4 regions of the Oceanobacter sp. ABM4_470 genome follow, and region 1 is predicted to be linked to each of the others. Evidence: predicted binding sites of a transcription regulator. Region 1 holds the regulator's gene; each other region holds the start of a gene.

Region 1 (7,335 bases):
CCAGTCCGACCGCGCCGAGCTTGACCGCAAAACCGGCATGGTGGTGTACGAAGGTGACGTTGAGCTGACCCAGGGCACCCTCAAGATTCAATCCGACCGTCTGGTGCTGATTCTGGAAGGCAAAAGCCTCAAGCAAGCCATTGCCGAAGGCGAGCCAGCCCGCTACGAGCAGCAAGTCAGTGCCGATAAGCCGGTGACCAACGCCAGTGCTGAACGCATCGACTACTTTGCTGCCGACAAGCTGATCAACTTCAGCGGCAACGCCGAACTGACCCAGGAAAACAACAGCTTCAGTGGCCAGCAGATTCGTTACGACATCACCGCCGAAACCGTCTCTGCCAGTGGTCAAACGCCAGCCTCCGACCAGTCGGACGCCAGCGGCGAATCCGATAGCCAGCGTATTCGCGTGATCATCCAGCCGCAGCAAACCGGCCAGGCTGACAGCGCCAACAACAACCTGGTGGACACGGACGAGGAGACAGCTGCGGAGACCAGTGAATGAAGACCCTCAAGGCGCAGCACCTGGCCAAAAGCTACGGCGGCCGGGAAGTGGTAAAGGACGTATCGCTGGCAGTTTCCAGCGGTCAAATCGTCGGTTTGCTGGGCCCCAACGGCGCCGGCAAAACCACCTGTTTCTACATGATTGTGAACCTGGTGCAGGCCGACAAGGGCCGTGTCAGCATCGACGATGAAGACATCTCCCACTTGCCGATGCACGGCCGCGCCAAGAAAGGCATTGGCTACCTGCCACAGGAAGCCTCGATCTTCCGCAAGCTCAGCGTTGAAGATAACATTCTGGCCATTCTGGAAACCCGCGACGACCTCAACAAGGCCGGCAGGCAGCAGCAACTGGAGCAATTATTGGACGAATTTCACATCCAGCACATTCGCAAAAGTGCCGGTATGGCCCTCTCCGGGGGCGAGCGCCGACGGGTCGAAATTGCCCGCGCACTGGCCGCTGAACCGTCCTTTGTGTTGCTCGATGAGCCTTTCGCAGGGGTTGACCCGATTTCTGTCGCTGACATCATGGACATCATTCGCCAGCTCAAAAACCGCGGTATCGGCGTGTTGATTACCGACCATAACGTGCGGGAAACATTGGCAATTTGCGAAAAAGCCTACATTGTAGGCGGCGGCCACATCATTGCCGAAGGCACCGCCGACGAAGTGTTGGCCAACGAACAGGTACGGGCTGTGTATCTGGGACAGGATTTCCGTCTCTGATCCGCAACGCTGCCAGAGATTCCGGTATTTCGCTGTTTGCAAAGCGAAACCATACAGGCATAGGCAGGGCGCAAAGCTTGCGTATAATGCACAGAACATGCCGATCATTGATGAACAGTAGCGCAGTATGAAAGCATCGCTTCAGTTAAAAATGGGTCAGTCGCTGACCATGACGCCACAGCTGCAACAGGCCATCCGCTTGCTGCAACTGTCGACTCTGGATCTGCAACAGGAAATCCAGGAAGCCCTGGACTCCAATCCCATGCTGGAACATGACGAGTCCGAGAACGAAGACTTCTCCTCCGAAGCCAGCAGCAACAACGACAATAACGAAACCGAAGTCACTGCCAGCACGCCGGAACCGGAAACCCAGGAACTGGGCGACCAATGGTCTGACGACAAAATGCCGGACGACCTGCCGGTTGACAGCGACTGGGACGACACCTTCCAGACCACCGCCAGCATTGCCGCAGGCCCAGGTCCTTCCGGTGACGATGATTTCGACTATGACTCCCGTCATGCCACCACCGACGACCTGCAAGGTCATCTGGAATGGCAGCTGAACCTGACGCCCATGAGCGACGTCGACCGCGAAATCGCCACTATGCTGATCGACGGTGTCGACGAAGACGGCTACCTGCACACCACCATCGAAGACGTGCTCGAAGCCATGGACCCGGAATCCGAGGTGGAACAGGAAGAAGTCGTTGCGGTACTGAAACGCCTGCAACAGTTCGACCCGGCCGGGGTGTTCGCTCGCGACCTGCGCGAATGCCTGTTGCTGCAACTGGCGCAACTGCCAAAAGACACCCCCTGGTTGACCGAGGCGCAACTGGTGATCAGCGATTTCATCAATCTGCTGGGCAGCCGCGACTACCCGACCCTGATGCGCAAAACCAAATTGAAGGAAGACAACCTCAAGGCGGTACTGCGACTGATCAAGGAGCTCAACCCGAAACCGGGGGCAGGCATCAGCGGCGAACAGTCCGAATACGTTGTCCCCGACGTCATCGTGCGTAACATCCGCGATGAATGGCGCGTCGAACTGAACCCCGACATTGCGCCGAAACTGCGCGTCAACGCCGACTACGCCTCGCTGGTGCGTCGCTCTGACAGCAGCTCCGACAACACCTTCCTGAAAGACCACCTGCAAGAGGCTCGCTGGTTCATCAAGAGCCTGCAAAGCCGCAACGACACCTTGCTGAAAGTGGCGACCAAAATTGTTGAATACCAGATCGAATTCTTCGAAGAAGGCGAAGAAAAGATGAAACCACTGGTATTGCACGACATTGCCGAAGCCGTTGGCATGCATGAATCCACCATTTCACGGGTCACCACCCAGAAATTCATGCACACCCCACGAGGCATTTTCGAGCTCAAGTATTTCTTCTCCAGCCACGTCAGCACCGACACCGGCGGAGAGTGCTCCTCGACCGCTATTCGCGCCATGATCAAGAAACTGATCAGCGAAGAAAACGCGCGTAAGCCACTGAGTGACAACAAAATTGCCACCATGCTGAGCGAAAAAGGCATTCAGGTGGCGCGACGCACCGTCGCCAAATACCGTGAAGCCATGATGATTCCACCATCAAACGAACGTAAACAGTTGATCTGATGTCAACAACAGGTCTAGTCTCAGTATTGGATCTGTAAAGGAGGAGCCGTTTTATGAGCATCACTATTAGTGGCCAACACGTTGAAGTAACGGAAGCCATGGAAGCCTATGTGAAAGAAAAACTGGTGCGCCTGGAGCGCCACGCCGACATCACGTCGGGTCAGTTTATTCTCAAGCTCGAGAAGGATCGCAAGATTGCCGAAGGCACCCTGCACGTAGCAGGTGCCGACATCAACGCAACGGCGACTCACGACGACATGTACGCAGCCATCGACCTGATGGCCGACAAACTGGATCGTCAGGTGCTTAAACACAAAGAGAAACTGGTTGCACGACAGCACGGACAAGGCTAACGCATGACCCTCCAAATCGCCGATATCCTGACCCCGGAACGCACCATCAATGACGTGACGGTTTCAAGCAAAAAGAAGTTGCTGGAGTTCATCTCCAGTCTGGTTGCGGAAGAACTGAGCGATAGCTCATCGGATGAAGTGTTCGAACGACTGCTAGGGCGCGAGCGCCTTGGCAGTACAGGTATCGGCGAGGGCATCGCTATCCCCCACTGCCGTTTGCCTCAATGTAACGAAGCCGTTGGCGTGCTGCTGCACCTGAACAACGCCATCGACTTCGACTCGATCGACCGCCAGCCGGTCGACCTGGTGTTTGCCCTGCTGGTGCCGGAAGAAGCCACCGACGAACACCTGCAAATTCTGGCCACGCTGGCGCAAAACTTCAGCCAGGCCGATTACCGTCAGAAGCTGCGAGATGCCTCTGGCAATCGCCCCCTGTTCGACGCTGCCCTGTCCTGACGGGTAGCCGAACCAGTCACTCAGCCACCGACAACCACTGGAGACAGGTTATGCGTCTGGTCGTCATTAGCGGTCGCTCCGGTTCCGGTAAATCCAGCGCCCTGGCCGTGCTGGAAGACCTGGGTTTCTACTGCATCGACAACCTCCCCGTCGACCTGCTGCCAGCCCTGGCAGAATTGCCATGCAGCGCCGAAAAGCGTTCATCGGTCGCGGTCAGCGTTGACGTTCGTAACCTGCCGGACGACATTGAGCACCTCACTGAAGTACTGACTGAGCTGCCACAACACTACCGCCAGCTCGACATCGTCTTCCTCGACGCCACCGAAGAAGTGCTATTGCAGCGCTTCAGCTCGACCCGTCGCAAACACCCGCTGACCGACAACAATATTTCGTTGGCTGAAGCCATCGACCGCGAAACCGAACTACTGGGTCCGGTGGCCAACATGGCCGACCTGACGCTGGATACCACCAGCATGTCGGTGCATGACCTGCGTGGGCTGATCAAAATGCGCGTTGCCGGTAAAAGCACACCGGACATGGCGGTGCTATTCCAGTCATTTGGCTTCAAGCAAGGCATCCCGCTGGACGCCGATTTTGTGTTCGACGTACGCTGCCTGCCCAACCCTTACTGGCAACCGGAACTGCGACCGTTTACTGGCCAGGATGAACAGATTCGCACCTTTCTGTCCGGCAAGGACGAGGTCAACGAAATGTTCACCGACATTGAAAGTTATCTGCTACGCTGGCTGCCTCGATTTGAACAAAATAACCGTAGCTACCTCACCGTCGCCATTGGCTGTACCGGTGGCCAACACCGCTCGGTATACCTGTCCGAACGCCTGACCGAAGCCTTCCGCGAACGCTTCAGTAACGTTCAGGTTCGCCACCGCGAACTGAACCGCCTCGGTCACAGCTAACCCGCACTATCAGGAGTTTCATGGATGGTCTCGACCACGATCACCATTATTAACCGCCTTGGCCTGCACGCCCGCGCTGCTGCCAAACTGGTGTCCACCGCCGCCGCCTACGGCAGCACCGTGAAAGTGGGCTACCCCGACCGCATGGTGGATGCCAAAAGCATCATGGCCGTCATGATGCTGGCAGCCAGCAAAGGCACCGATGTCCAGATCATCGCTGAAGGCGATGACGAGCAAGCCGCACTGGATGCCCTGTGCGATCTGATCAACCGCAAATTCGATGAGGGCGAGTGAACTTTCGCCCTTTTTCTGCTCTAACTCTCTTCTGAAATAATTCTTTTATTTCAATCTGATAGCGACTATTTCGGTAGTAATTTCCAACTCTTGTACATGGCAAGGCCTGAGCTTTCAGGCTAAAATCATGCCATCCCTACTGGCGGTGAATCCTCATGGCAGAACTCAGCGAAAAGGCAAAAGCAAAACTCCATAGCCTTAATGAAGCGCTGGAATCCGGTGCCATGGCCAAGGTGCGTCGAATCATCAACTCTGGCCTGGCGCCGGTCGACGTCGCCCACCTGATCGAATCCTCTCCACCGAAGGCCCGTGCAGTCATTTGGGAGATGGTCGACAAGGAGATCGAAGGTGATGTCATCCAGCATCTGTCGATCGACATCCAGAGCCAATTCCTCAGCGACATGAGCGCCGAAGAGGTTGTTGACGTTACGTCCGACCTTGAAACGGATGATGTTGCCGACATTCTGCAGCAGCTGCCTGAGCGTGTGACTCAGGAAGTGCTGGACTCCATGGACCACCAGGACCGCGCCCGAGTAGAAGCCATTCTTGGCTACCCGGAAGACAGCGCCGGTGGTCTGATGAACACGGATACCATCACCATCCGTGCCGACATTACCCTCGATGTAGTACTGCGTTACCTGCGCCGTCACCAGTCGCTGCCGGACATGACCGATAACCTGTTGGTGGTTAACCGTCAGAACGAATACATCGGCATGCTGCCAATCCGCAAGCTGCTGGTCAGCGACCCGCAACAAAACGTACGGGAAGTAATGTCTACCGGTGGCCACGTGATTCAGGCCACCCAGCATGAAACCGAAGTGGCGAAACTGTTTGAACGTCACGATCTGGTATCCGCCCCGGTGGTGGACTCCAACGGCATGCTGCTTGGCCGTATCACCATCGATGACGTGGTTGACGTAATCCGTGAAACCGCCGACCACTCGTTAATGAGTATGGCCGGTCTGGACGACGAGGAAGATACCTTTGCGCCGGTGATGAAAACCACCAAGCGCCGGGCCGTGTGGTTGGGGATCAACCTGATTACCGCATTTATTGCTTCCGCTGTGATTGGCCTGTTCGACAAAACCATCGAAGCGGTAGTGGCACTGGCGGTCTTGATGCCAATCGTTGCCAGCATGGGCGGTATCGCTGGCAGCCAGGTACTGACGCTGGTGATTCGTGGCCAGGCCACTGGCCACCTGAGCGGCGCCAACTTCAAATGGCTGTTCAACCGGGAACTCGCTGTGGCCGCTCTTAACGGCGTGTTGTGGGCGGTGGTGATTGCCTTGCTGGCTTACGTCTGGTTCCGCGATGCCGGTATCTCGGTGATTATGGCGGCGGCCATCCTGATCAACCTGCTGGCGGCTGCCATGAGCGGCGCAGCGCTGCCGATGATCCTCAAGGCCCGAGGCATCGATCCGGCCCTTGCCGGTGGTGTTATTCTGACCACAGTGACAGATGTGGTAGGATTCATGTCTTTCCTGGGTCTGGCGACCCTCTTCTATCTTTAATACCGTCAAACCCGATTGTGGTTTTTCGAGGTGCAGCCATCGCTGCACCAACCCCTATGACCTTGCGAGACCTGTATGAGCGACTTTGATTACGATGCCTTTGACGAACAGCCAGAAGAATACGAGCTGGTCAGCAAATCGGAAATGAAGCGTGAAATGGAGCGCTGGCAGGCACTGGGCGAAAAACTGACCCAACTGCCGGAGTCGCTCTGGAAGCAGCTACCAATCAGCGACACCCTGCTGGCAGCCCTGAACGAAAGCAAACGCATCAAACAGTTTGGTGCCCGCAAACGTCACCTGAACTACATCGGCAAAGTCATGCGTGACGAAGACGTCGATGCCATTCAGCAGTTTGTCGATATGCAAGACCCGTCCAGCGAAGCCTATGGCCGCCGTCAGGGACAACTGGAAATGTGGCGCAACCGCCTGCTGGCCGACGGCAAGGCACTGAACGAATTCATCGAACAATACCCACAGGTAGACCGCCAACAACTGCGTAACCTGGTCCGCAACGCCCAGAAAGAAATTCAGGGCGAAAACGGCAAACCGGGTAAAAGCTACAAGGCGCTGTTCCAGCTGATCAAATCCGAGACGGAATAATTTAGTCTGAAGTCTGAAGTCTGAAGTCTGAAGTCTGAAGTCAGGTGTCTGGTGTCTGGTGTCTGGTGTCTGGTGTCTGGACAGTAGTGTGGGAGAGAGCTTGCTCTCGATAAGCTTATTCGAGAATGACTTATCTCCAACACCGCACTTGTCAGATGACAGCCGCTGCGCGTCTTTATCTGACCAACAAAACTCATCAAAGTCTGCCGTTGTAGGGTGCGCACTGCGCACCAAACGGACTCCTGACAATAAAAAACCCGCGAATGCCTCTGTGACTACCACAGCAACAAACGCGGGTTTGAGCCCAAACGCTTATCCCCAAGCGGGAATCAATCTTCCTCTGGCGTCAGCAGCAACACCCCGGC
Region 2 (7,335 bases), 2.6 Mb from region 1:
CTGTCACCAGCGACTGCAAAAGCTGATTCAGGACGGCTGGATTGACGGCTTTATTGGCATGATCAATATCGACCGTTTGTGCCAGCCGGTGCAGTGCATTGCTACCATTTCATTAGGCAGCCATGCGCCAGACACTTTCCGCTTTCTGGAACAGCGCATCGAAGCAATTCCGGAAGTGATGGAAGCCTGGACGGTGAGCGGCGGCTGTGACTTTATTGTGCGGTTTATTTGTTCGCACATGACGCGTTACATGGAGCTGAGTAACTCGCTGATCCAGATGTGTCCGGAAATCAGCAACATCAATACCCATGTGATTCTGAAAGAAAGCAAGAAATTCAAAGGCTATCCGGTGGATGAGTTGATGAATCCCCGAGGGCTTTGAGCGGTTTTCAGGCTTTCAAACACCAGAAAAGACAAAAGCCGAAGCATAAGCTTCGGCTTTTTTGGTTAAGCAATCACCCTTTCAGTCTCTCAGCCAATCAGTGCGCCAACCTGTTAAACACCACGCGGGCCGGTTGCCGTTGCATCAGAATTTCCCCTTGTCGAACCGACAGCAGTACCTCGCCCTGATTACGCAGCACACTGTAGTCATCCTCGCCTTCCAGCAAAATAAAACTCGCTGGCTTGCCGGTTTCAATGCCGTAGCCATCGGTAATGTTGAGGGTTCTGGCGCCGTTGTCGGTGATTAAATCAAGGGCACTCTGAAAATCCTTGTAGCCCATCATCTGGCAGATGTGCAGGCCAAAATCGAGGCTGCGCAACAGTTTGCCGTTGCCCAGCGAATACCAGGGATCGAAGATTGAATCTTCGGCAAAGCAAACGTTAATACCGGCTTCGTTGAGTTCTTTAACGCGTGTTAGTCCTCGGCGTTTGGGGTAGCTGTCGAAGCGGCCCTGCAAATGAATGCTTTCGGTGGGGCAGCTGACAAAGTTGATGCCCGACTGCTTCAGCAAGCGGAACAGCTTGGAGCAGTAGGCGTTGTCGTAGGAATGCATGGCGGTGGTATGGCTGGCCGTTACCCGTGGCCCCAGTTCCTTGAACAGGGCTTCGCAGGCCAATACTTCCAGAAAGCGCGAGTTGGGGTCGTCAATTTCATCGCAATGCACATCCACCAGGCGGTCGTAGCGCAGCGCCAGCTCAATTACGGTTTTCATCGACTGCTCACCCAGCTCGCGGGTGTATTCAAAGTGGGGAATACCGCCGACCACGTCAGCGCCGTATTCGAGCGCCTGTTCCATCAGCTGCAAGCCATTGGGAAACGACAACAGGCCGTCCTGCGGAAATGCCACCACCTGAATATCGATGCGGTCTTTTAGTTCATCACGCAGGTCACACAGGGTTTTCAGGCCGACCAGCGTTGGGTCGGAGGTGTCGGCGTGGGTACGAATGTGCTGGACGCCGTTGGCAACCAATAGCTCGACGGTTTTCAGTACCCGCTGACGAATATCCTGTTCGTTCAGCATCGGCTTGCGCTCGCTCCAGCGTTCAATGCCCTCGAACAGCGTACCGCTCTGGTTCCAGTTCGGCTCCCCTGCGGTTAGCGCGGCATCCAGATGGATGTGAGGCTCTACAAAGGGCGCACACAGCAGCTTGCCGTCGGCGTTAATCATGTCGTCGATCAGGTCGTCGGCCGGGTTGTGTACGGAAGCACTGTCGATATAGCCCTGCTGAGCACGGATGGCGCTGAACAGCCCGTCTTCAACTTCCAGTGTGTACAGGTCCGGCTGTTTGCGAAGGCGCGCATTGATGATCTTCATGGTGTTGGGGTTCCGGTCGAATGAGGTGTCTGGTGATCGATGCTGTGGTGCTGAAACAATATTTGTTCGATCAGCAGGGCGTTTTGCAGGTTCAGCCGTGTGAACGGGTCCTTGAGGCTGAGCCCGGTGTCGGCTTCGATGCGTTTCAGGCGGTACACCAGGGTGTTGCGATGAATGCCCAATGCCTCGGCTGCCTGCTGCTGGTTGCCAAACAGGTTGAGGTACTGGGTCAAGGTTTCTTTTAATTGCAGTGATTGCTGGTCGCGGCAAAAGCACAGGGCACCGAGCTGTTGCTGGCAGAACTCGCTCAGCATCTGGCGCTGGGGAATGGCGGCAAACAATCGGGCGATGCCAAGCTGGTCGTAGAAAAACAGCCGTTGATGCTGGTGTTGCAGGGCGAATTGCACCGACTGGCGGGCTTGTTCGACCGCCACCGACAACTGCCCCAGTGCGTCTTGTAGATCACTGACACCGGCATACAGCGAGATATTGGAGTGCTGTTGCAGGCGCAAAAACGCGTCGCTGATTTCTTCGTAAAGGGTGGCACTGCGGTGGTCATCACTGGGCCAGAGCGTCAGCAGATCCTGTTCATGCACCAGCACCGGCCAGTCGATATGACGGCGCTTTATCAGGTCGGTCAGTTGCTGCTCCAGATGATGGCGTTGTTGCAGCAGCAAGGCTTGCTCATCCGGGTGATTGCTTGCTGGCATCACCATACGCACTGCTAGCACGGCGTAGGGACGTTGGTCACTCAGACCAAGCTGCCGGGCGCGCAAGTGAATCAGCTCGGGGGTTTCTGCAAAGCCGTTGATCAGCTTGCTGAGAAACAGCTTCACCGACTGGCCCATCAGGTTGTCTTGCACAATGGCGTTGCTGATGGTTTCGGTCACCAGCACCATTTTCAGTTCGTAGGGCTGCTCAAACAGCGGAAACTGCAACCGGTTGGCCAGCTCCAGCACGCTGGTGGGAATTTCCCGGATGTATTGCTCGCCGGTAAGTACCACGATACCAGCAATGTGCTGCTGGTGGCCTTCTTCTACCAGTCGGCACAAATCGTCTTCGTTGCGGGGCAAATTGATCCCGGTAACAAACACCAGTTCGCCACCGCTGACCCATGGCGTAATGCTTTCGTTTTCAGCAATGTAGGGCCAGCGCACAATGCGGTTGGCCCCCTGAAACCCGGCTCTCAGGCGAATAGTGCCAAGGCCGGGCAGGTGTGGAATATCGGCACAGCTGATGCTCATTAACCCTCCGCAACGTCCGCTTCAATGCTGTTCTGCGGCAGCTTCAGCAGCGCGCCGTAGCAAAGCGCTGCCACCACCACGCCAATGACTGGCGGCAGTACCGGAGAGAAATAGGCAGCGGCAGAGCCAGTGGCGTAGGAGGCCAGGCCAAACCAGTTGAAGTCGGGCAGTTGGGCGTTGGCCAATGTCGGGTAGCTGCCCTTATGACGCAGCCAGAAATCGGCCATGATCACGCCGCCAATGGGTGGAATAAAGGTGCCCAGCATCACCAGAAACGGAATCAGCAAGTTGTACATGCCGCCAATTGCCAGCACCGTGCCAATGGCGGCACCGGCGATGGTGACCAGCTTGCGCTTTTCGGTGCGCAGCAGGTTACAACCGGCTACGGCGAAGTTGTAAATGGTGTTGTCCTGGGTGGTCCAGATGTTCAGAAACAGCATCAGCACAGCCAGAACCACAAAGCCCTGGGCGATCATCACATCGACAATATCGGCCTGCTGATAAATCAGCGTGCCCATGGCACCGGTCAGTACCATCAGGCCGTTGCCAATGAAAAAGGCCGCCATGGTGGCAATCACTGCAATCCGTGGGGTTTTGGCAAACCGGCTCCAGTTGGTTGCCTGGGTGCCGCCGCTGACGAAGGTGCCGATAACCACGGTAATGGCCGCCGCAAAACTCATGCTGTCGGTCGGGGTTTGCGAGGTTAAACCAGCGAAGCCGCCAACATCGATCAGACCGGCGTAGAGGCTGACCAGAATAAACACCATCATGGCCGGTACAGCAAAACGCGAGAGCCAGTCGAGGCCCTTGTAACCAATCATGGCGGTGAGGCAGAAACCAAACCCGAACAGCACCATCAGCGGGATTTCCAGAGCCGACGGTAGTCCGGTGGTCTTAACCAGCACAATGGCAATGGTAGCTGTGCCCCAGGCGTACCAGCCTATTTGGGTAAAACCGAGAACAAAGTCCGACAGCTTGCTGCCTTTCTCGCCGAAGCAAAAACGTCCCATCAGCACCGAGTTCAGACCGCTTTTGCAGGCAATGTAAGCCAGTGCCGAGGCGTAGCTGCCAAGTAGCAGGTTGCCTACCAGAATTACCAACAGCAGTTCGCTGAAAGAGAAGGCGCTGCCCAGTGTGCCACCGGCCCACATGGTGGCGGTGAAGAAGGTAAAGCCCAACAGCACGGCGGCGCTGGAAAGCAGCCCCCGGCGATCCGTTTTGGGCACTTCGCTGAGCGGGTAATCGGACGTGTTCATAGTGGGCTCCATAGATTCCATGATCGTTTTGGCTGGGAAACCCCTACAGAGCAAGGCCTGTACCAGATTCAGAGTCAGACGATCAGGCTGCTGACAGATGTGAGAACTGCCAGACAGTTAGTCGTTATTTTGTGCATAGTGCACAAGACACATGGCGGACACCTGTCGACCTTGGGCGAATATGGGGAGAATATGGGGCAGGTGTGTGGACCAAGGTGAGGGGAATGCGAACACAGGATGCACCATGGTGGTACGAATGGGCGTTCCAAATGCAGCAAGCAGGTGCTGTGACGGCAACTGCTGCTGCAACTATTAGGCTTAACCCGCCTGAACCGTCATGGATGTTGCTTTTTCATCATTAGCACTGGGGTGAGCACAGGGTTGTGCACCTTGGGCCAGGGAGCTGGTGGTGGCGACTGACTCGGGTTCAGACTCAGGGTCTGATTCTGCTACGTCTTTACGGGGTGCTTCTTCACGGCCGAGCTCTTCAGAAGCCGGGTCTGACTTTTCACTCGCGCTTGTAGCCTTCAGGGGACATCTATTTAATCCGGTGCTCACTCTGGGCTGCCGGATGGTTTCGAATCACGAAGCCGACTTGTAGGCCTGACGGGTCAAGTCAAAAGTCGGCGACACAGAGTCGAGATCATCTGGCAGCCCCCGCAGGGCGCGGGTTGCCGCCGCCCAGTGCTGTGTTGACGAACTTGAAAAGATTCGACCGGACAGGTTCGTCATTTCGCTGCATTCGTCGCCTTGCACTGAACAACGGCAACACTCGCGCAGAGCCGTGCAGGATTAAATAGATGTCCCCTTCATATCATCACTGACCGGCAGCGACTCATCCGGGTGCATTTCCAGCACCGCAGGTGAGGTACGCAGCATCGGCACAAACGCCGCCGGAGATTCCGGCTCGACCGCAGCAATCGGGTTACGTAAGCGGTAGAAGGCATAAGCCGCAAAGCTGCTGTGAGCAACGGCGAACAGCAGCATCAATGCCGAGGCATTAAATGCCTGCATGATTTCACCACTCAGCGCTGGGCCAATGGCTGCACCAACCCCGTACACCAGCAAAATGGCGCTACCGGCGGGCAGAATGTCATCGCTGTCGACGTTATCCACCAGATGCGCCACCGCCAGAGGATAAAGTGAAAACGCCACGCCGCCCCAGATGGCAACATTGCCCAGTACCAGCCAATACGGCAGCGGAAGTAGCCAGGTCAGCAAGGTAATGACAGCCCCCAGCGCAGAGATACTGGCCAGAATCAAACGGCGGTCACGACTGTCCGACAAGCGCCCAATAGGGTACTGAAACAGCAAGCCACCAATAATGGCTGCCGACATCAGACTGGCAACCTGATGGCTGTCGAAGCCGTTTTGCTGGCCATAGGCGGGCATCAGGCCCCAGAAACTGCCCATCACCAGACCCGACAACATGCCACCCATCGCCGCGACCGGCGCAATACGCATAAGCTTGCGAGAAGAATAGCGGCGCAGGCTGGACTGTAATTTAGGCTGTGGTAAACGGGTCCAGGTAACCGGCATCAGACTCAGGCAGATCAGCATGGCGGCGATGGCAAACAGGGTGAAGTTTTGTGGGCTATCCAGCACCAACAACTGCTGGGCTGCTGCCAGTGCCACCAGGGTAACCCCAATGTAGACGGCAAACACCTGGCCGCGTTTGGCAGCGGGGGTTTGGTCGTTCAGCCAGCTTTCGATGGTGGTGTACAAAATCACAATGGCCGCGCCATTTAGAATGCGCAGCACAATCCACACGTACGGGTTCACCCACAACACGTGCAACAACACGGTAATGGCTGCCACCGCCGAACAAAAAGCAAAGGTGCGAATGTGGCCGATGCGTCGTAACAGCGCCAACCCCAAAAACGAGCCAATAAAGTAGCCAAGGAAATAGCCGGAAGTGATGTAGCCAATCAGGCTGTTGTTGTAGCCCTCGAGGCCCCCTCGCAATGACAGCAGGGTATTCAGCAAACCGCTGCCAAACAGCAGCAGGGCAACACCAACCAGCAAGGATGAAATGGGCATTACCAGAGGAAGCATGGCAAGCCCTCCGGTTTGAATGAGTGATCAGCAGACGAGTGAGTGACCGCAGGCAACTGTGGCAAAACAGCCAGCAGACGCGCGCGCAAGCAGGGAGCGTTCATGATCTCCTTGGTTACCTGAATAGCAAAATGACAAAGACAGTGGTTACTTGTCGACGGCTGAATGACACATCAATCGGGCAGGTCTGGGCATGCTTGAAGCAAGCCAGCCGGGATTGGATGGTGATGTCTTGGGCTCAGGAACAAGCTTTTGAACACGGAATGCTCAGGAGTCGGTAAGAGCCGCTTTCTTATCATTTATGATCAGAAGCTCAAAACGGTTTTTGCACAAATACGGGGAGTTTTTGAGCAACAATGGGTTGTGGTGGTGGGACGGTTTCGGCACAGTTTTTGGGACGGTCTGATGAGAGGCCGAATAAGAAACAGGGCTGGTTACTCATCTCGTAAAGAACGCCTGGTGTGGTTATAGTCTGATATGACATGGTGTAGTACTGAGGCTAAAAAGTATTGGAATGAAGAAATTAACGTGTCCCGCCTGCGGTAAACGTGTGCTATCTAAAATTCAATGTTTTAACTCGTGTAGATTCTCCCCTTTGACGTGTAGTGAATGCAAGTCTGAAATATACCTTTATAGCTTGGATATGGTTCTATTTCAGCTCAGGTTTATGGCTTTATGGTGTCTTGGTGGTTTCGTTGCATACTCCTTGTCATTACCTGTGTGGCTCTTTCTGTTGTGGGCTGTCATCGCGCTTTGGGTAGCGTTCAGACATGCTTTCTCTAGCCCTCGGCTTGTTGTTAAAGGGCGATGAAACCAGTCTGATATTATTCCCAGTTATGGGTTTTAATGCTCAGGTTATTAGTGAAGTTACTTGGTATATTATATATTGACCTTTGATTTCACCATTACGTACGTTTTAAATAAACTCGCCAGTGGTGTCTGCGCCTGGTGTTGAAAACATAATGGGTGGAAAATGTAAACATTAAAAAGATCATATCTATGCTAATCAAATAGTGTTGATAT
Region 3 (7,335 bases), 2.5 Mb from region 1:
CTTTCCGGATGGCCTTGCCAGTCACAGCGCGGGTGATATTGAATTTGGCTTTGCGTCCCGACTATTTTTCAGTCCGACCGACAGTCTCTATGCCTCCAGTGTGCAAAGTAATGGCGGTAATCGCAGCTGTGTGACGGTTGACTGTCGTGCCAATGGTCAGGCCGCTCCGATAACGGATCAGCCCGCTTTCAAGAATGCGTCCAGTGGCAACAATCAAACGGTCGGCTTCCAACAAACAGCAACATTGGGACCTGCGACCACTCGCTACAATCGAGTTCAGCTGGATAATGAAAGTACCTTGAATGTCTCTTCGGGTGCTGATGAATATCGCATCCGTCGGCTGGAACTAGGCTATCGTTCAACCCTGAACCTGGCCCCCGGCGACTACTGGATCGACCGGCTGGAATTTACCGGAAACGAGGTCACCATCAATGTGACCGGCTCTGGCAGCGCTCGCCTGTATGTGCGTAGGGCGACGAATATTTCGTATCGGAGTCAGGTTAACCCGTCGACATCGGGCTCTGCAGAGGGTGATGTCAGTCGGTTGTACATTTACGCTTATGACTCGGTAACGTTTGCCAACGAGGTCTCCTACAGCGGCCTGATCTATGCGGAGGGAGACGTATCGCTGGGATTTCAGTCAGCGGTATATGGCGCTGTAACCGCCAACGACATCACGTTAGCCAATGAAGTAGAGGTGTATTACTACCCAGATGCCATTGCCAGAACCAACTTCGGCGACTTGTGCAGTGGCCTGAGCTGCAATCTGGGCGGTTTTACCATTACTCAACCAGCCTACAGTCTGGCATGCCCGTTCACTCGCGCTGGAATCGGCATTCAGGTGTTGTGTGATGATGGTACTACCATCAAGGACGACTACACCGGCACCTTTGACCTGACCTCAAGCGAGAACGCCAACTCCCTGTTTTACGATGCCGCCAGTGGTGGCAGCCAGATCAGCAGCGTCACCATGTCGGAAGCCGATGCCGGTGAAACCACGGTGTACCTGTTTCATCAGAACGAAAATCCGGACCTTCAGGTCACGGCCACAGATCGCGACAGTGGCATTGGCTCAACAGCGGCGGCGGGCACCGATGTACGCACCGAGGGGTTTGCCTTGCTAACGGCCCCGACCGATTTTGTGTGTGGCGCAACCACCAACATGCAGCTGGTGGCCATTGGTGACGATGAATCCGGTGCGGCCTGTCAGCAGCTGACCGGTTTCAGCGGCAGTAAAGGCATGAAAGCCTGGTTTAACGCCAACCTGAACCAGCCTCCGGCAGCGGCTAGCACCACCACGGTCTCAACGCCGCTGGTGCTCAACGGCACGGCCATTATCGATCAGTCGCGGCCCGCCGATAACAATTTCAACCTGACCTTTACCGATGGCGTCGCCGACATCAACGTGGCCTATGCCAATGCGGCGGAGCTGCAAGCCATCAACCTGGTACACGATGACGCACCGTACTCCGGCACACCAGATGCTGGTGCGGTGGGTATCGACGAGTTGACGCTCGCTACCTCATCCATTGTTGCCAGGCCGGAGCAGATCGTGCTGAGCGTGGCTTCTGCCGCCGCCAGTTGCAGCAGTGCCGATGCCAGTTGCAGTCCGTTCGTCAGCGCCGGTTCCGGCTTTGATATGACGGCGCAAGCCCAGTGTACCGGCGGCGGCATTGCCTCCGACTTTATTGGCACCATCAGCCTCGACAGTCTGCTGGTAGCTCCGGCAGATGGCGACAATGCCATTGTCGGTACGTCTTCCGTGGCTATTTCCAGCAATGGCTCGGTGGATTTCCAGCAGTCGGTCGACAACATTGGCGTATATTCACTGACTGCCGATGCCAACTACTTTGGCACGGCTCTCAGCACCAACACGCTGGCCAACATCGGTCGTTTTTATCCGGATTACTTCGATATGCCGGTATCCACGCTCACTCAAAGCTGCTCGGGTGGTTTTACCTATATGGATCAGTACGGCATCGATGTGTCGTACCGGTTGGTGGCGCGTAACAGCGATGGTTACATCGTCACCAACTACGAAGGTGCGTTTGCCAGTGCCACGCGCTACTGGGAGGCGGAAGATTCGGACGATGGCATTGATCGGTCGTCCCGCATTGCCAGTGACAGCAGCGATGCGGGCGTCTGGAGTGGTGGCGTGCAAAATCGGGCAGAATCCTTGACCTTCAGCCGCGCCAGCAGCCCGGATGGGCCATACAACAACCTGTCGATTGCGCTTGGCATCAACGACAACGACGGTGGCTTAAGCATACTGGATGGCATGGACATCAACCCGGCAACCACTGGCGACTGTATTGCCTCGGGTGCTTGTACCTCACAGCAGTTAGGGGAAGTCGATGTGCGCTACGGCGTTATGCGACTGGAAAGCGCCTTTGGGCCAGAAACCGAAACCCTGCAACAGCAAGTGAACATGGTGTACTGGGACAGCGACGGCAATCTGTGGCGAGTAAATACCGACGACAGCTGCACCGTGTTAGCGGCCGATAGCGCAACGCTTATAGCTTCCAACTGGAGCGGCAATCTGAGCTCTGGTGACATCACCGCCTCGGTAGCACAACAAACCACCAACGGCACCGGCATCCTGCAATACTCCGCCCCGGGCGTCGGCAACGACGGCAGCGTGGAATTCACCTACAACGTCCCTGATTGGCTGCGCGGCGAATGGGACGACGACGGTGACTACGCCGATACGCCAACGTCACTCATCCAGTTCGGCCAATACCGCGGCCACGACCGCATCATTTACTGGCGTGATCCGGTGCGGTAGTTGTGTTGAGTCGAGGCAGGCTTGTGGAGGCATGTTTGTGGGAGGCAGCTTGCTGCTGATAACCCGCGTTTTACAAGGAGCAGGCTGCCTGCGAATGTTGGGCGGAGCCCAACCTACAAAAGCGGATGGTCGCGGTGTTTGAAGTTATCTTTCACGGCCATGTTGGATGGCGCTCGCTGTGCTCGTTTATCCCACCCACGGCTTACACAAACATCCGGCTTTGCCGGAAGGATAGGGCATGCCCTATCCCTACAACACAACGTTAATTCGGTTATTAGTTGTAGGGTCGAGGCATGCCTCGACCGGTTTACTCTTCGGATTCGCCGTCGTCGTCTGAACCGGTTTCCATACCCAATTCCTTGATCTTGCGGGTCAAGGTGTTGCGGCCCCAACCCAGCAGGTTGGCGGCGTCGCGGCGGCGACCCGCCGTGTGCTTGAGGGCGGTTTCGATCATGATGCGTTCGAAGATCGGTACCGCAGTGTCCAGCAGGTTGACTGCGCCATGGGTCAGTTGCTGGTCGGCCCAGAAGCGCAGGTTTTGTTCCCAGTTGCCAGACGTCTGCGCGGTGCTGCCTTGTTCCATCAGTTCTGGTGGCAGGTCGTTGATCAGCACTTCGCGGCCGGAGGCCATGACGGTGATCCAGCGGCAGGTGTTTTCCAGCTGACGCACGTTACCCGGCCAGTCCAGTGAGCTGAGGAATTCTTCAGTTTCCGGGCGCAGGGTTTTGGCTTCCACGCCGAGCTCTTCGGCGGCGCGTTTGAGGAAGTGGCTCAGCAGCTTGGGAATGTCTTCCCGACGATCAGACAGGCGCGGAATGTGAATTCGGATCACGTTCAGACGGTGGAACAAGTCTTCCCGGAAGCGGCCTTCTTTCACCAGCCCTTCAAGGTTCTGGTGGGTTGCAGCAATGATACGCACGTTAACGTTGATCGGGGTGGTACCACCGACACGGTAAAATTCGCCGTCGGCCAGTACCCGCAGTAAACGGGTTTGGGTTTCGGCTGGCATGTCACCGATTTCATCGAGGAACAGGGTGCCGCCGTTGGCTTGCTCAAAGCGGCCGCGGCGCATGCCACCTGCACCGGTAAACGAGCCTTTTTCGTGGCCAAACAGTTCGGATTCAATCAGGTCGCGCGGAATGGCGGCCATGTTCAGGGCAATAAAGGGCTCGGCAGAACGCGGGCTGTGCTTGTGCAGCGCATGAGCAACCAGTTCTTTACCGGTACCGGACTCGCCGTTGATCAGCACGGTAATGTGGGATTGCGACAGGCGGCCGATGGCGCGGAAAACTTCCTGCATGGCCGGTGCTTCACCGATGATTTCCTGCTGCTCTTCCTCTTCTTCTACTGGCTCGGCTGCGGCAGAAATTTCTTCGTAGTGGGCAATGGCGCGCTGGATCAGCGATACGGCTTCGTCAACGTCGAATGGCTTTGGCAGGTATTCAAATGCGCCGCGGCGATAGGACGATACGGCGCTTTCCAGGTCGGAGTGCGCGGTCATGATGATCACCGGCAGGTTGGGCCAGCTTTCATGCACCTGATCAAGGAAGCTGAGGCCATCCATACCTGGCATGCGCACGTCGGAAATGATGGCGTCCGGGCGCTCGCGCTTGAGCTGGTTCAGGGCTGGTTCAGCTTGTTCGTAGACGCGCGTCTGGATGTTGGCCTGAGCCAGTGCTTTTTCCAGTACCCAGCGGATGGATTTGTCGTCGTCGATGATCCAGACAGTACTCATAGCGATTCCAAAGGTATGTAGATAGAGAACACAGTGCAGCCAGGTACACTGGTGAATTCGATGATGCCGTTAACCTGGTTGATCAACGACTGGGATATAGACAAGCCAAGCCCGGAGCCATCGGCACGGCCACTGACCATGGGGTAGAACAGGTCGTCGCGCAGGTCTTTGGGGATGCCGGGGCCGTTGTCGACCACATCAATATGGGCTACCAGGCGGTGACGGTGCTGGCCAATGGTGAACTGTCGCACGGTTCGGGTCTTGATGGTGAGACTTGGCGGTTGTTGTTGGTTCGGGTTTTCCAGCATTGCCTGCATGGCATTGCGGCAGATGTTCAGGAACGCCTGAATCAGCTGATTACGGTCGGCCACAATTTCCGGAATGGATGGGTCGTAGTCGCGGTGAATTTGCACCACGTTGTTACTTTCCACCTCAATCAATTGGCACACCCGTTCGGTGACTTCGTGCAAGCTGAATTCTTCGGTTTGTGGCAGGTTACGAGGGCCTAACAGTCGATCGACCAGATCGCGCAGGCGATCGGCTTCTTCGATGATGATGTTGGTATATTCCTTCAGGTCTGTGCTTGGCAGTTCGCGCTCCAGCAGCTGTGCCGAACCTCTAATCCCGCCCAGCGGGTTCTTGATCTCATGGGCCAGGCCACGCACCAGAGAGCGGGTGGTTTCCTGCTTGGCAATCAATTGTTCTTCGCGGCTGATGCGCATCAGACGGTCGCGGCCTTGCAATTCCATCAACAGGGTCGGCATACGGGTTTCCGGGTGGGAAACCGGGCTGATACTGTAATCCAGTGTCAGGGTTTGCTGATTGTGCAGCACGATGTGTGCTTCGCGACGGGTGTAGGAATGACCGGTAATAACGGCATCGCGCATGGCCTCGATGTCGTCGTCATCTTCTTTGACCACTTCGTAGTAGGGAGCTCCGATACCGCGTTTGCCGCTGACTTCCAGCAGCGCTTCGGCTGATGGATTCATGTAGATGATGGTGAGCTCGGCATCCAGCAACAGAACCCCTGTGTTCAGGTTTTCCATGAGTCGCTGTGAGAGCAGTGGACTGGCACGCATACGGTATTGTCTCCCTTTTGCAGCACGTTTTTGCAAGAAGCGAGCCACAGTTGCTTAATGCACAACATTAGCGCTTGTCGCGCATTAGGATGTGGCGTACTGGAATAAGTTACCGAAAGCGGGGTTTTTTATCTGCACCAAAATAAGACTTATGTTTCTTTTGTGTTCTTTTTTGGTGCGATTGGTGTTTGGTATTGGTTCTGAATGCCTTTCAATAGAGCAAAACTGCACTCTTGTTCAGGAAGACTTTGAATTACTCTGAGCCGCTCTGCGCAGTTGCCCTATCTATCAAGTGTTAGTCATTGGCTGGGCGACGATTCAGCAAGGATGGCTGTTGAATGTAAATGTTGATGGTGCGGCTTTTCAACAGGGTGCGATTACGGTCATCGACAATGCGGGCTTCCAGGATGTGTTTGCCGCGGCTCAGGTTTTTCAGTGGGTAGCTGTTGCTGGTACCGCGACCGCTGGTGTTGCCATCGACCGTCAGGATGATTTCATCATCGGGCCGTAAGGCTGGTTGCACGTCAATCACGGCGCTGAGTTCGGACGCCAATCCGTGGGGGATGTTGGCTTCGTTGTTGGGGCTGAGGATTTGCACATTGGTGTAGAAGTTTTCAGGCTCCAGGTCGACGGGCTCTGTTTCTCCCTGTTGCTTTTTCACCTTGAAGGCTGGCACCGTGGGCAGCGCTTCCACTTCGTGGGTTTCGGCGTCGGCGCTGGGGCGGTCGCTGAAGATCAGATTGCCTTCCGCATCGCGGGTCACGTACACCTGGGTTGTGGCGATGGCATTAAAGCTAACCAGTGTTAGAAAAAGCAGTAGAAAGCGTGTCATGTCAGCTCCTGCAGAAGGTCTCTGATGAGTAAATGTGTCTGCTGTAGACCATCTTTGTTCCCTTAAAGGTAAATAGCAAGGGAGCGGTGTTTGGATGATTGAAATTGTGAGGAATAACCAATGAAAGGTGTGATTCAGCGGGTGGCGCATGCCAGCGTGGTGGTGGAGGGTGAAATCGTTGGAGAGATTGGCCAGGGCATCATGTTGCTGTTGGGGGTTGAGCCGGAAGACACCGAAGCCGTTGCCGATAAAATGCTGCACAAGGTGTTGGGCTACCGGATTTTTCCGGATGCCGATGGCCGTATGAATCTTAGTCTGAAGGACATTGCCGGTGAATTGCTGGTGGTCTCGCAATTTACCCTCGCTGCCGATACTCGCAAGGGCATGCGACCGGGTTTCTCGACCGCTGCCAAGCCCGATCATGCCGAGCGTTTGTACGAGTATTTTTCTGCTGAGGCTGCCAGGTCGGTTACCGTCGCCAATGGCCATTTTGGTGCCGATATGAAGGTGTCACTGCTGAACGACGGACCGGTGACTTTTCTGATGGATGTACAGCCTTGATATTCAGGCCTTGAGCTCAGACGCCCAGTCTAATAGCAAGGAAATTGAGCGTTTTTTAGCGATGCAATTGTTGTTTATATTGGGAATAAATGTTCCTGTATTTTAATTTTGTTGCCCCATTCGGCCTTATTACAATTTGATGAAATATCCGAATGACAATGCCCATGGATGGGTCAGGTGCAACCAGTATGAATTTAACGCAGTTTTCCCTCCCGGGTGTGGGCATATTCCAGACCTTCCTGACGGTTCAGACCGAACAGCCGACCAGTGGTCGCCAGCATGTTCGGTCTACCGGCCCCTTGATCATCGATCACACACCTTCGACGGTGTTAATGGCAGACGA
Region 4 (7,335 bases), 750 kb from region 1:
CGCATGATCAAAAACCGCTTCGGTATTCCCGAACCGGATTTCCGCTATGGCAAGCGCATTCATCCACGCTTTTTGGATACGGTGTTTATGCCCCTGGTGGCCTTCGACCAACAGGGTAACCGTCTGGGAATGGGGGGTGGCTTTTACGACCGCACGTTGGCGTTCACCCGCAAGCCGGGCAAAAAGCCCAGGTTGATCGGTTGCGCCCACGAGTTTCAATGTCTTTCTGCGATTCCTGCAGAAGCCTGGGATATTCCATTATCCGCAATTGCTACCGATGTAACCTTGCGAACGTTCAACCAGTCACCAGTGTGACCGGGGTTCAGCGAATGGTGCTCTCGGAAGCCAGTGCCTGTGATGGACGTTGCTCTTCATCGATCGTCATGCCGGTTAACGCGGCCCCCAAAAGAACGATCATGCCAACGAACACCAGTAAATCTGGCTTTTTCATCGTAAAGTGACTCCAGCTTAAGCTCTACTTTGTCCGGTTGTCCGACAAAACCTACAACCTGTTATATTTTGCTGTTACCAGCAGCAATTTTTCTGCCACTTTAGTCACATTTTGTGACTTTCAAATGACTCGGCAACGAATGCACAATATTAGGTCACGATGGCCACGATTCGGCGTTAATCCGGATCAATTTTTCTTATTATTTGCGTACAAAAAACACACAGAAAGCCCGTGGTGTTTTTGACGCAAAATAGATTATGCCTCGCAAGCCATTGGAACAAGGGCAATTTCAGGTCAGCTATAGATAAAATCCAAGCAAAAAGTTCACTTTTGGTGCTTTGAGCAAAAAACTTTACAAAGCACCTTCACAGAACAATCAGGGACAACGACTTGCGCCGAACTGGTGCGAGGCTTAAGGGCCTCACACCGATGTCGATTGGGAGAAACAACAGAAAGAACAGATAGCCAGAGTGGGGCAGGTATCACCCTCAAGACGTCAGAATGCCCTTCAGGCGCCGTTGCAGCACCCTGAAGATATGATCCAGCCGTTCTGGGGTTTCGTTCACCAGATGGTGCTGGCCATCGATGATGATTTCGACCGCCATGGACGGAAACAGACGCTGATATTCACGCAGGTTGTGACGTCCCTCGACGGTGTTATCGGCCGTGCCCTGAATCATCAGCATCGGGAATTCCAACGCAGGCTGGTGTTCCATCCAGCCAATCCAGCGCTTCAACGCCGTCACCCATTGCACACTCAAATGAGAGGCCTGTAACGGGTCGTGACGGGCGACAAATTCAAAGAACGGACGGTTATTCCCATCCAGCGTAAAACGTCGTCTGAGGCGCTTGATAAAGAAACGGGCAACCGAATGCACCCAGCGTCCACTGTTCCAACCCGTCGGTCGCAGCAACGGTGCCAGCAGCCAGACATCCTTGACGATGGAATGGTCGACCTCAGGCCGATGAGTCATCAGCCAGGTGGTCAGCGTGGCACCACCCGTGCTCTGACCGGCAACAATCCAGGGTAAGTCGGCCCAGATGCCCTGACCGTGCTGCAACAAGGCGTCAAACACCCGCTGGTAGGTATCAAAGTCATCAATGGTGGCAGGCTCGCCAGACGACAGGCCGTGGCCCGGCAAGTCGAATGTGAGGATGTTCAATTGCTGCTGTTGGGCAAACTCAATCAGGTTGCCGTACAAGCCCACGTGATCGTAGTAGCCATGCACCATCAGCAAATTGCCGCGGGCGTTGGGCGTCCGCCACTGCTGCACCGCCAGCTCGAACCCTTCCAGCATCATCTTGTACATACGATGCGTCCCTGCCGGTTCCGGCAAACCGTAATAGGCGCGGTAATCGGCCAAAAGCGGGCCAGCATCCGCAGCAACATCGTCAGACAACTCCAACAGGCTGCGTTTAAGAGGCCAAGGGTCCCAGCGGTACTGAGGTTTCAAGACAAGCTCCGAACATCGGGTGAATGACCGTTAGTTTGGAGGTGGTCAGCGTAAACAGCAAGTGCTGTCGGGTCCGGCGTGGAACGATCGGGTGTCGGCACACGATCGTAGGCTGGGCCCCGCCCAGCAATCATTGGGCTCAGCCCAACCTGCATAACTGCCCAGCCAGATTTCAAATTTCGTAGATACAAAAAAGGGCGCCGAAGCGCCCTTTTCCATACTCTGAAGTAATCCGAAGATTACAGGGAGTAGTACATGTCGAACTCTACTGGAGAGGTAGTGTGTTCCAGACGGTACACATCTTCCATCTTCAGGTCGATGTAAGCTTCGATCATGTCTTCAGTGAACACGCCACCTTCAGTCAGGAAGCCCATGTCGGCTTTCAGGCTTTCCAGCGCTTCACGCAGGGAGCCACAAACCTGAGGGATCTGAGCAGCTTCTTCAGCTGGCAGGTCGTACAGGTCTTTGTCAGCCGCATCGCCAGGGTGGATCTTGTTCTTAACGCCGTCCAGACCAGCCATCAGCATGGCAGCGAAGCACAGGTATGGGTTCGCCATTGGGTCAGGGAAACGTGCTTCGATACGCTTGCCTTTAGGGGAAGCAACGTAAGGAATACGGATAGAAGCGGAACGGTTACGGGCAGAGTATGCCAGCATCACTGGAGCTTCAAAGCCTGGGATCAGACGCTTGTAGCTGTTAGTGGATGGGTTGGTGAACGCGTTCAGGGCTTTAGCGTGCTTGATGATACCGCCGATGTAGTACAGGGCAGTTTCAGACAGGCCAGCGTAGCCGTCGCCAGCGAACTGGTTTTCGCCGTCTTTCCAGAAGGACTGGTGAACGTGCATACCGGAACCGTTGTCGCCAACGATTGGCTTAGGCATGAAGGTAGCAGTCTTGCCGTATGCAGCAGCAACGTTGTGAACAACGTACTTCAGCATCTGCACTTCGTCAGCTTTCTTAACCAGAGTGTTGAACTTAACGCCGATTTCGTTCTGACCAGCGTTAGCCACTTCGTGGTGGTGGACTTCTACGTCCAGACCAATCGCTTCCATGGTGTTACACATGGCAGCACGGATGTCGTGGTGAGAGTCAACTGGTGGAACCGGGAAGTAACCGCCTTTAACGCGTGGACGGTGACCCAGGTTGCCGCCTTCTACTTTGGAAGCAGTGGCCCATGCACCTTCGTCAGAGTTGATCTTGCTGAAAGAACCCTGCATGTCCTGACCCCAACGTACGTCGTCGAACATGAAGAATTCTGGCTCAGGACCGAAGAAAGCAGTGTCGCCCAGACCAGTGGACTGCAGGAAGGCTTCAGCGCGCTTGGCAACGGAACGTGGGTCACGCTCGTAACCTTGCATGGTGCTTGGCTCGATGATGTCACAACGCAGAACCAGAGTAGCGTCTTCAGTGAACGGGTCCAGGAACGGAGTGGAATCGTCCGGCATCAGGATCATGTCAGACTCGTTGATACCTTTCCAACCAGCGATAGAAGAACCATCGAACATTTGGCCGGTTTCGAAGAACTCTTCATCAACGTAAGAAGCAGGGATGGAAACGTGCTGTTCCTTACCTTTGGTGTCGGTGAAACGCAAGTCAACCCACTTAACGTCGTTCTCTTTGATCAGATTCAGAGTGTTCTCTGACATTTTGTTATCTCCAGATGCAGGTTCAATTCCGATAAAGGGGTCCTACCCCGGTTTACCTTGCCCAACGATAGAGCAAGAGCCGTGCCACTCCATATCCGCCTTGCATCCGCGGAAATTCAGGCTATTCGGCAGCCCACCATTATCATTTTGCACTATATGGGTGCCAGATTACCTTTTATGCACCATATTGGTGCTCTATTTTTCAGATATCTGACTGCTCTTAGGCAGCGTGCCCATTATAGGTTCAAGCGCCTCATTTCAGGAATGGTAAGGCACAAAAATGGCGCTCCAGAACAAATTCAAATTGTCATGTAGTGAGCCGCGACTTCGGGTATAATCGCCCGCCAATTTGTACAAACTTTAACCAAGGCATATCAGTGTGATCGACAATTTAAGAAACATCGCCATCATTGCCCACGTTGACCATGGTAAAACCACACTGGTCGACAAGCTGCTGGAACAGTCCGGTACGCTGGATCGCAATCAGGGTGGCGAGCGAGTCATGGACTCGAACGACCAGGAAAAAGAACGTGGTATTACCATTCTGGCGAAGAACACCGCCATCAAATGGAATGACTACCGTATCAATATTGTCGACACCCCTGGGCACGCCGACTTTGGTGGCGAAGTTGAACGTGTTATGTCCATGGTTGATTCCGTGTGTCTGCTGGTTGATGCCGTTGACGGCCCAATGCCGCAGACCCGTTTCGTAACCCAGAAAGCATTTGAGCGTGGCCTGAAGCCGATCGTTGTTATCAACAAGATCGACCGCCCGGGTGCTCGCCCTGATTGGGTTATGGATGAAATCTTCGATCTGTTCGACCGCCTTGGCGCCACCGAAGAACAGCTCGACTTCCCGGTTATCTACGCCTCCGCTCTGAACGGTATTGCCGGCGACGACCCAGAGAACATGGCTGACGATATGTCTCCACTGTTCCAGATGATCGTTGACCACGTTGAAGCGCCTGCCGTTGAAATCGACGGTCCTTTCCAGATGCAGGTATCTGCACTGGACTACGACAGCTTCGTTGGCGTTATTGGTGTTGGCCGTATTACCCGCGGCAAGCTGAAACCAGGCACTGACATCCAGCTGATCACCCGCGAAGGCAATGTTCGTAAGGGCCGTATCCAGCAGGTGAAAGGTTTCCACGGCCTGAACCGTGTTGATGTTGCTGAAGCGACCGCTGGTGACATCGTTTGTATCTCCGGTATCGACGGCCTGAACATCTCCGACACCCTGTGTGCCGTGGGCAGTGTTGAAGCCCTGCCAGCTCTGAGCGTGGACGAGCCAACCGTTTCCATGACCTTCCAGGTGAACGACTCTCCGTTCGCTGGTAAAGAAGGCAAGTTCGTTACTTCCCGCAACATCAAGGACCGTCTGGATCAGGAACTGATCCACAACGTGGCCCTGCGTGTTGAGCAAGGCGAAACCCCTGAGAAATTCAAGGTATCCGGCCGTGGTGAACTTCACCTGTCGGTACTGATCGAGACCATGCGCCGTGAAGGCTTCGAAATGGCCATCGGTAAGCCTGAAGTGGTTCAGAAAGAAGTCGACGGTGAACTGCAAGAGCCATACGAGCAGGTCATGATCGACGTTGAAGAAGAACATCAGGGTTCGATCATGGAAGAGATGGGCAACCGTCGTGCTGAAATGACCAACATGATCCCGGATGGCAAAGGCCGTATTCGTCTGGAATTCATGGCACCTGCCCGTGGTCTGATTGGCTTCCGTGGCCTGTTCCTGACCCTGACCTCAGGCTCCGGTATTCTGACCAGCGTGTTCGATCACTACGGTCCGGTACAAGCCAGCCTGGGTTCTACCCGTCACAACGGCGTACTGGTTTCCATGACTCCAGGTAAGGCACTGGCATACGCCCTGTTCACCTTGCAGGATCGTGGTCGTCTGTTCATCGGTCCTCAGACCGAAGTCTACGAAGGCATGATCGTCGGCCTGCACAGCCGTGATAACGACCTGGTGGTTAACCCGACCAAGGCCAAGCAGCTGACCAACGTCCGTGCTTCCGGCACCGACGAAGCCCTGACCCTGACGCCACCAACCCGTCACACGCTGGAACAGGCTCTGGAATTCATCGAAGACGATGAATTGGTGGAAGTAACGCCGGAAAGCATCCGTCTGCGCAAGAAGCTGCTGACTGAGACCGAGCGTAAGCGTTCCAAGCCGAAAAAATCCTGATGACATCCGCGCCAATATGGCGCACTGGATGAAACCGTTAAACCGCCGCTCCGGAGTTCCGGGCGGTGGTTTTTTATTGCCCGAAAATCATCAATAGTGGAAAAATCCAATTAATAGATATACCACCTCATAAATTAATGAAACGAACCTTTAATAAATATAATTGTCATTTACATATTGTATGACAATCCAAATATAAACATTCACACAATATACAAGAACCTCTGTTCATATTATCGAAAGTCCAACTTATATTTACACTAAAAAACAATATATTTGCCAATACGGCGATGTTCTCCTAATATCAACTTGCAGATTCAATGGGACGACTGATGGCACTTATTCTGGGTACATACGGTTTTAGTCCGTATGAGCGAAAACTGATACAAGAACAGCTCAAGGTTATTGATTCCAAAGTGGCTTGCCAGTGGATGTACGCTGGCGAGACGACGGAGGCTGCCTTGCTGTTGGCAAAGAAGCCGTGTCACAAAGGCACCCAGGCGGTTCAGGTTCGTTTATATAAACCGGTCGACAAGAATTCCGAATCGCGCCAAACACACTATATAGACGCAGAATGGCCACTGCGGATATTCGGCTTATTGGATATCGTTCAGCAAACCGAAAAGATTATTAATAATAATTCTGCTGCCCAGTCCGGCACGGCCACCACCAATGAGACCGCAGCCCTGATTAAAAAGCTGACGGCACTCAAATCCGGCAACGCCATATACCAGTTAAACAACCAACTGCTGGCAGCCCTGACAGAAGAAAACCGACGCACCTTTATATATTCGCGCTTGCCGGTCAGCGCCCTTGGTGATGCCCTGCGTAAGAACAAACACATTGAAATCGGCAACGCTGTCGACAACGCTACCCAGCTGCCACACAAGTACCCGCTGATCGCTTTGCTGTGGGATCTGGAGCTGGAAGCCGACTTGCCCGCCAGTGACCTGTCTCAGTGGGAGCAGCGCCGTTACAGCCTTGGTCAGTGGCCGGATTTCAAGTGGTTGCGCACCGGTGATAATGTACTGCGCCTGAGTGCTGCCTTTACCAAACGCCCACTGTCCATTCAGGAAGCGGCTACGCTGTTAAAGATTGAACCCGGTGCTGTTATCCGGTTTCTGAAAGCCTGCACCACCGTTGGGCTGCGTATCACGGACACCCGCATACGCGGCGCACAGGCGCGTTTGGCGGCCAGCCCTAATGAACAGCAAGGTAAACAGCTTTCGTTGCTGTCGAGCCTTCGCAAACGACTCAAGATGGCGTTCTCATAATGCAGATACAAAACAAGGTGCTCTTCATCGGTCCTATGGGTGCGGGTAAAACCACCGCAATCCAGACGCTCAGCGACGATGTTGCTGCCAGCACCGAGGTACAGAACTCCAACAAGGAAATGTTCAACAAGGAAACCACCACCGTTGCCATGGACTACGGTGCCATTCAGTTGGACGACAACCAGCGCATTCATTTGTACGGAATCCCCGGCCAGAAACACTTTGAACCTGTCTGGCCTGTGGTGGCCAAAGGGGCCATTGGTGCGATCCTGCTGGTCAACGCATCACAACCCAACTGGCAGCAGGACACCCTGTA

What was found. Region 1 encodes sigma-54, which starts transcription at its own class of promoters, with help from an activator protein. Its sites were predicted from a motif close to TGGCACNNNNNTTGCTNT; they were not measured.
Region 2: a site for sigma-54 is predicted at 4,305-4,322, ahead of codB (cytosine permease). Genes of this name have one in related genera too.
Region 3: a site for sigma-54 is predicted at 5,629-5,646, ahead of glnL (nitrogen regulation protein NR(II)). Genes of this name have one in related genera too.
Region 4: a site for sigma-54 is predicted at 3,621-3,638, ahead of glnA (glutamate--ammonia ligase). Genes of this name have one in related genera too.

The regions. Positions count from the first base shown of each region.
Region 1 is NZ_JBSWTR010000001.1:2,891,980-2,899,314, forward strand. Features, by position in the region: gene lptA (lipopolysaccharide transport periplasmic protein LptA) at 1-502, shown strand, start outside; gene lptB (LPS export ABC transporter ATP-binding protein) at 499-1,224, shown strand; gene ACXADJ_RS12730 (RNA polymerase factor sigma-54) at 1,352-2,839, shown strand; gene hpf (ribosome hibernation-promoting factor, HPF/YfiA family) at 2,893-3,192, shown strand; gene ptsN (PTS IIA-like nitrogen regulatory protein PtsN) at 3,196-3,648, shown strand; gene rapZ (RNase adapter RapZ) at 3,699-4,565, shown strand; gene ACXADJ_RS12750 (HPr family phosphocarrier protein) at 4,590-4,859, shown strand; gene mgtE (magnesium transporter) at 5,015-6,370, shown strand; gene yjgA (ribosome biogenesis factor YjgA) at 6,446-6,970, shown strand; gene ACXADJ_RS12765 (class III extradiol dioxygenase family protein) at 7,300-7,335, opposite strand, start outside.
Region 2 is NZ_JBSWTR010000001.1:250,472-257,806, forward strand. Features, by position in the region: gene ACXADJ_RS01075 (Lrp/AsnC family transcriptional regulator) at 1-382, shown strand, start outside; gene codA (cytosine deaminase) at 480-1,757, opposite strand; gene ACXADJ_RS01085 (PucR family transcriptional regulator) at 1,754-3,001, opposite strand; gene codB (cytosine permease) at 3,001-4,257, opposite strand; gene ACXADJ_RS01095 (MFS transporter) at 5,050-6,312, opposite strand; gene ACXADJ_RS01100 (SDR family NAD(P)-dependent oxidoreductase) at 7,218-7,335, opposite strand, start outside.
Region 3 is NZ_JBSWTR010000001.1:406,260-413,594, forward strand. Features, by position in the region: gene ACXADJ_RS01765 (DUF6701 domain-containing protein) at 1-2,785, shown strand, start outside; gene ntrC (nitrogen regulation protein NR(I)) at 3,093-4,520, opposite strand; gene glnL (nitrogen regulation protein NR(II)) at 4,517-5,599, opposite strand; gene ACXADJ_RS01780 (hypothetical protein) at 5,895-6,431, opposite strand; gene dtd (D-aminoacyl-tRNA deacylase) at 6,552-6,992, shown strand; gene ACXADJ_RS01790 (protein kinase family protein) at 7,181-7,335, shown strand, end outside.
Region 4 is NZ_JBSWTR010000001.1:3,639,771-3,647,105, reverse strand. Features, by position in the region: gene ACXADJ_RS16135 (5-formyltetrahydrofolate cyclo-ligase) at 1-315, shown strand, start outside; gene ACXADJ_RS16130 (hypothetical protein) at 323-451, opposite strand; gene ACXADJ_RS16125 (alpha/beta hydrolase) at 940-1,905, opposite strand; gene glnA (glutamate--ammonia ligase) at 2,145-3,551, opposite strand; gene typA (translational GTPase TypA) at 3,931-5,745, shown strand; gene ACXADJ_RS16110 (hypothetical protein) at 6,078-7,019, shown strand; gene ACXADJ_RS16105 (GTP-binding protein) at 7,019-7,335, shown strand, end outside.